DNA from 3 places in the Chromobacterium sp. IIBBL 290-4 genome. Region 3 is predicted to be linked to each of the others. Evidence: predicted binding sites of a transcription regulator. Region 3 holds the regulator's gene; each other region holds the start of a gene.
What was found. The regulator FNR, encoded in region 3, switches genes on or off when oxygen is low (the NO sensors DNR and NnrR bind a similar motif). The targets are predictions, from matches to a motif close to TTGATNNNNATCAA.
Positions count from the first base shown of each region.

Region 1: NKT35_RS12155 (DUF3149 domain-containing protein) is a predicted target of FNR. The motif match lies at 1,288-1,301, and genes of this name have one in related genera.
Region 2: pflB (formate C-acetyltransferase) is a predicted target of FNR. The motif match lies at 1,317-1,330, and genes of this name have one in related genera.

Region 1 covers NZ_CP100128.1:2,645,675-2,647,943, reverse strand. The annotation lists gene arcD (arginine-ornithine antiporter) at 1-557, opposite strand, end outside; gene NKT35_RS12155 (DUF3149 domain-containing protein) at 1,085-1,216, opposite strand; gene NKT35_RS12150 (CDP-6-deoxy-delta-3,4-glucoseen reductase) at 1,390-2,269, opposite strand, start outside.
Region 2 covers NZ_CP100128.1:199,207-201,475, forward strand. The annotation lists gene pflB (formate C-acetyltransferase) at 1-1,239, opposite strand, end outside; gene NKT35_RS00830 (formate transporter FocA) at 1,511-2,269, opposite strand, start outside.
Region 3 covers NZ_CP100128.1:2,791,656-2,793,924, forward strand. The annotation lists gene hemN (oxygen-independent coproporphyrinogen III oxidase) at 1-573, opposite strand, end outside; gene fnr (fumarate/nitrate reduction transcriptional regulator Fnr) at 680-1,426, shown strand; gene NKT35_RS12890 (DUF1853 family protein) at 1,490-2,269, opposite strand, start outside.

The DNA of each region.
Region 1 (2,269 bases), 150 kb from region 3:
GCGAACACGATCAACACGATGAACAAGGCCAGCGGCACCAGTTTGGCGATGGTGGTGATGGTGTTGATGAAAGCCGCGCCGTGCACGCCGCGCAACACCAGGAAGTGCAGACACCACAGCACGACGGAGGCGCAGATGATGGCGGTAGGCGTATTGCCGTCTCCGAAGATGGGGAACCAGAAACCTAGCGCCGAGAACATCACCACAAAGTAGGAAACGTTGCCGATCCAGGCGGAAATCCAGTAACCCCAAGCGGAGTTGAAGCCCATGTAGTCGCCGAAGCCGGCCTTGGCGTAGCCATACACGCCGCCGGACACTTCAGGCTTGCGCGAGGCCAGCATCTGGAACACGAAGGCCAGCGCCAACATGCCGACAAAGGTGATGGCCCAACCTATCAGGATAGCCCCGGCGCCCGCGCCGGCGGCCATATTCTGCGGCAGCGAGAAAATCCCGCCGCCTATCATCGAGCCGACGACCAGCGCCGTCAGCGCGCCGAGCTTGAGTCGGGGCGATCCGCCCTCGGCTACGCCGGCTTGGGTTGCAGTTTCAGTGGACATTTTCATTCTCCGATCTGGGATGTAAACCGAGCATCACTCACGTTTATTATTAAATTCTTATCAACTGAAATTATGGTATACCCCGCCAACTCAGGGCTTCCATGCCAGTCGTTCGCCCGATTGACTTACATCAAGCGGCCTATGACGCGATTCTGGAGATTGCAAAGGAAGCGACTCTGGATTGCGTCAAGGCGTCATGCCAGGGAACCGAACATCGGGAAAAAACGTCCCCGCGCCGATACGAAATTCAGCTTAGATCTTTGGACAGGTCTTGGCTGCGCATGTAGCGGCCACCATGACCAAGAGCAAAAAAAACAGGAAAAAACCTGTATTTTCAATTGATTAGAAAGACACAAACAGGACAATGGCACGCAAACCGCAGATAAATAGTCTGTCTGCCATATAAAAAGGACTGGAAACCTTCACGGGAAGTTCCTCCCGCGCCAGGCAAAAAAAATGCGGATACGGCCCACCACCGCATCCGCCAACACACACATCAAGAGGAAATGCCGAAACTTGGCAAGCCGCTACTTCTTCGGCTTGTTCACATTCTTGAAGATCACCCACAAAGCGCCGAGCACCACCAGCGTGGTGACGACGATGGTGATCAGGCTCATTCTGCCGACATCGTCAGACAGCAACAGGGACAGCAATTCCATGGTCTCTCCTCCTGGGCCCGCGGCCCTGATCGCTTGCTGATGACATAATAGCCATGGCGTTAACGATGGAATTGACCCAGGTCAAAGGTCTGGGGAGCCACCATTGATGCAAAACAAATAAAAAGCCCCTGGCAGTCAACCAGGGGCTTTATGTATACAAATCAGCAGCTTGTCTACTTGGCGGCGCCGCTCATATCCTTGGACAGGAAAAAGGCGTCGGAGAAGAATTCATCTTCCGGCAAACCGCGCTCGCGGGTAAAACTGCCATGCGCCGCCTCCACCATCACCGGCGCGCCGCAGGCATAGACCTGATGGCCGGACAGGTCGGCGAAGTCCTCCAGCACCGCCTGGTGCACAAAGCCGGTGCGACCGGTCCACTCATCCTCGGGCAAGGCGTCCGACAGCACCGGAATATAGGTGATATTCGGATTGGCCGCCGCCCAGCCCTCGGCCAGGTCCGCCATATACAGATCCGCCTTGGCGCGCGCGCCCCAATAAAACACCATCGGCCGCTGGATGCCGTGATGGATCGCATGCTCGATGATGCCCTTCACCGGCGCGAAACCGGTGCCGCTGGCGATGAACACGATGGGCTTGTCGGAGTCTTCGCGCAGGAAGAACGAACCCAGCGGCCCCTTGAAGCGCATGATCTCGCGCTCCTTCATCTGATGGAACACGTATTCCGAGAACGAGCCGCCGGGCTGATTGCGGATGTGCAGCTCCAGGAAAGCATCGTCGTGCGGCGCGTTGGCGATGGAGAAGCTGCGCTTCTTGCCGTCCTTCATCAGGATGTCGATGTATTGGCCGGCGTGGAACTGCAGACGCTCCGACACCGGCAGCTTCAGCTTCAGCACCGCCACGTCATGGATCTTCTCGATCTTTTCAACGCGGCACGGCAGCGTCTTGATCTGCAGATCGCCGATGCCGGTCACTTCGCGCGCTTCAATGCTGATGTCGCCTTGCGGACGCGCGCAGCAGAACAGCGCCATGCCTTGCGCTTGCTCGGCCGAGCTCAGCGCCTTTTCCTGGAAGCCGTCCTGGCTGACTTCGCCC
Region 2 (2,269 bases), 2.6 Mb from region 3:
GATGCCGTAGTCGTCGCCCCAGTAAGGCAGCATCAGATCGTCGTTTTCGTACTGGATGGCGCTGGTATCGATGGACACCTTGGCGCAGAAGTTCTTGAAGCCTTGCGGGAATTTCACCGACCACAGCACGGTCAGGTTCGGTTCCGGCGCCGGGCCCAGGTTGTACAGGGTGTTCAGGAAGCGGAAGCTGTTCTTGGTCACCAGGGTGCGGCCGTCTTGGCCCATGCCGCCGATGGATTCGGTCACCCAGGTCGGGTCGCCGGAGAACAGTTGATCGTATTCCGGGGTGCGCAGGAAGCGGACGATGCGCAGCTTGATCACCAGATCGTCGATCATTTCCTGAGCTTGTTCTTCAGTCAGTTCGCCGGCGGCGATGTCGCGCTCGATGTAGACGTCCAGAAAGGTGGACACGCGGCCGAAGGACATGGCGGCGCCGTTTTGCTCCTTCACGGCGGCCAGGTAGGCGAAGTACACCCATTGCACCGCTTCGCGGGCATTGGCGGCCGGGCGGCTGATGTCGTAGCCGTACTTGGCGGCCATCTGCTTCAGTTCGTCCAGGGCGCGGAATTGTTCGGACAGCTCTTCGCGCTGACGCATCACGTCGTCGGTGAAGGTGGCGTTGTCCAGTTCGTGGAACACTTGCTGGCGCTCGGCGCGCAGGAAGTCGGTGCCGTACAGGGCCACGCGGCGGTAGTCGCCGATGATGCGGCCGCGGCCGTAGGCGTCAGGCAGGCCGGTGATCACGCCGGACTTGCGGCAAGCCATGATTTCCGGGGTGTAAACATCGAACACGCCCTGGTTATGGCTCTTGCGATACTTTTCCCACACTTCCTTGATCATCGGGTCCAGCTTGAAGCCGAAGGCTTCCAGACCGTTTTCGACCATGCGCAGGCCGCCGTTCGGCATGATGGCGCGCTTCAGCGGGGCGTCGGTTTGCAGGCCGACGATCACTTCATTGGACTGGTCGATGTAGCCGGCGTCGTGCGCGGTGATGGAGGAGCCGCGGTCGGCGGAGACATCCAGCACGCCCTTGGCGCGCTCTTCCTTCAGCAGCACGCCCAGGGTATCCCACAGTTTCTTGGTGCGATCGGTCGCGCCGGCCAAGAAGCTGTCGTCGCCTTCGTACGGCTGATAGTTCAGCTGAATGAAGTTGCGGACATCGACCTTGCTCTGCCATTCGCCGGCGGCGAAATCGCGCCACGGGTTGGCTTGAGTAGCATTTTGAGTGATGGCGTCCATCTGGGGCCTCCTTCTTGGCTAGATCCAGTAAGTGTTAGATATTGAACACATCGTACATTCGGATTCGAAAATTTCGCTTGATCTTAATCAAGTCAGCCCCTGCTTATAGCGCGATTTCGATGCCGCGCCGCAACATGCCGAATGCGTCCCACACCCTTGTAATATCAGTATTTTACAGCAAAATCGGCGCGATACCCGATGTACCGCGCCAACTACATTCGAAACCGAACATTCACAAGCCGTTCACCGGCCCGTCGTCCGCCTCATGTTCTCAGACCGCGTTCAAGGTATGGCGTTCCAAGCAGAACACCACCAGGCCCACGCCGACCGCGCCGCCGACAATATTGCCCAAGGTGGCCGGCAGCATATTGTGCAGGATGTCGCCCCACTCCAGCCCCGCCATGTTTTGCAGCTTGGCCAGCGCGAAGAAGGCCATATTGGCGATGCTGTGCTCAAAACCGGAGAAGAAGAACACGAACACCAGCAGCATGATCACCAGGATGCGCGCAGCCTCGTTGGCCAGGCGCATCGGCACCCACACCGCCAGGCAGATGATCCAGTTGCACAGCACGCCCTTCCAGAAAATCTCCATGGAAGAAGCGTGCACCTTGTGCTCCACCACGCTGAACAGCAAGTGGTTGGCCGGCAGCACGCCCATGCCGCCCGCTCCGGCCAGCACCGCCACGAACAACAATACGCCGATCAGGTTGCCTATATATACCATCGCCCAGCTGCGCAGCAGATTGCAGGTGCGGCAGCGGCCGCTAAGCCGGCCAACGGTGAAGTACATCACATTGCTGGTGAACAGCTCCACCTTGCAGACGATGATGCTGACCAGCGCCACGCCGAAGAAACCGGCCGTGGCGATGTAATAGCCGGAATCGCCGGCCGCGAAGAACACCTGGCCCAACTTCAGGCTGACGGCGAGGACAACCGCGATCAAGGCGCCGGCCATGGCGGCGCTGAGCAGATAACGGCCCGGCTCGGCCAGTAAAACATCCTGCTTGCTGGCTGCCTCGTCGGCCACATA
Region 3 (2,269 bases):
CAGCTGCACTTCGGGGTTGAAATCCTGCACGCCGACGCTGATTCGGTTGAAGCCATATTCTGCCAGCCGGAACATGGTTTCACGTTCTACCTTGCGCGGATCTATCTCAATGGAATATTCTCCGTCACTCATGAATTCGAAATGGGTCTTCAGAATGCCCATTAGTCTTTCGAGCTGAGCGTCGGACAAAAAGGTGGGCGTGCCGCCGCCAAAGTGCAGCTGGATGGCCTTTTCCCTGCCGCCCAGTTGTTCGGCGACCAGCGAGATTTCCTTCTCCAGGTAGTCCAGGTAGCGGTCGGCTTTGGACTTGTCTTTGGTGATGATTTTGTTGCAGGCGCAGTAGTAACAAACGGTGTTGCAAAATGGTATATGAGCGTATAGTGATACGGGTCGGCGGTTAGCGCCAATCTGTCTCTGTTTCAGCTTGTTTTGATAATCGTCAGGGGTAAAACCCGGCAGAAATCGATCCGCAGTCGGGTAGGACGTGTATCGTGGCCCCGATCCTTCGAGACGCTCGATCAGTTGTCGATCGAACTCGAAATGCGCGGGAGAAAAAGGATGGGTGGTTTTCATGTCGTTTTCAGATGGAAAAACTTCTGGTGGACTGGTAAATTTGCGGAAAACTTGTGAATTCCGTATTGATAAGGGTCAAGCTTCACCAGCTTGCAGCAACCAAAGCATGTCAGAACACAATCATTCCACTTTGCAAACGCTGAAAATTTCCTGCTCCAGCTGCAGCTTGCGCGAGCTCTGCTTGCCGGTAGGCTTGAACCGCGAGGAAATGAGTCAGCTCGATACCGTCATCCGCCAGAGCCGCAGGCTCAAGCGCGGCGAATACCTGTTCCGCAGCGGCGAAGGCTTCAAATCGCTGTTCGCCATCCGCACCGGCTTCTTCAAAACCTGCGTGGCGAGCCAGGACGGCCGCGAGCAGGTGACGGGTTTCCTGATGTCCGGCGAGCTGATGGGTCTGGATGGCATTTCCACCAGCAACCACAGCTGCGACGCCATCGCGCTGGAGGACAGCGAAGTCTGCGAGCTGCCGTTCAGCCGCATGGAAAACCTGAGCCGGGACATCCCCAGCCTGCAGCACCATTTCTATCGCCTGATGAGCCGCGAGATCGTCCGCGATCAAAACGTGATGCTTCTGCTCGGCAACATGAAGGCGGAAGAGCGCATCGCCGCCTTCCTGCTCAATCTGTCGCAGCGCTTGTCTACCCGAGGTTTCGCCGCCAACGATTTCATCCTGCGCATGAGCCGGGAAGAGATCGGCAGCTTCCTCGGCCTGAAGCTGGAAACGGTCAGCCGCACGCTGTCCAAGTTCCAGCAGCAGGGCTGGATCACTGTCGACCACAAGCACATCCAGCTGGTCAAGGTGGACGATCTGAAGAACCTGATCTCCGGCTGCATGCACGCGGGCGGGCACTAAACGCCCGATTGGCCGTGTAGCCAGGAAAAGCAGGCTGAGAAGCCTGCTTTTTTTACGTCTGGCTCAGGCGAGGGCGGCGTCGATGCGGGCCTGCAGCGCGGCCAAGCGCGAGGGATCGGGCCAGCCGGGCGGCGTGATGAAGCCGCGCGCGACTTCTTCCCATTGGCCGTCCGCGCGCTCACGCAGCTCCGCGACCAATTGCGGCGCGGCTTGCTCGGCCAGCATGCGGCGCAGTGTGGCCTGATCCTGGGTTTGCTGCGCGGGCAACAAGGCGGGCGAGAGCCAGCGCAGCTTGGGCAGCCAGGCCCAGCGGGCCTCAGGCTGGTTCTGAGGCCAGGCGGTGTCCAGCGGCGCATGCCAGCCGGTCGGGCCTTGGCGGGCAAGGCGGGGCGTGTCGCTGGGATGGAAAGTCCAGCCGGTGAGGCGGGCCATCGACGCGCAGTCCGCAAAGCCTGCCGGCAGCGTGGTTTTGCCATCCGGCTGGCGAGCCAATGCCAACTGTGTGGTTATTTTGGTCGCTTTCATGGCCCAGGCGTCATGCAGGCTGGGGCCGACGCGGGAGGCGGGCGACTCATCCAGTTGCAGGTAGAATTTGCTGGCGGTTTCCAGGTGCAGCGCTTCGCCGTCCAGCCGCAGCAGGAAGTCGAATTCGCCTAGGGTGCGCCGCTCTCTGGATATGACTTTCAGATTTTCGGCGACCCATTCGATGTGCGGCGTCAGGCGAAACCAGAAGGAAAAAAGCTGCTCGGCATATTTTCCCAGGCGGGTGGCGGGCCGGGCGGCCAGCCAGGTTTCCAGTTCGAGCGGATTGTCATCCAGCCGCCTCAGCAAATCCACGCCGTT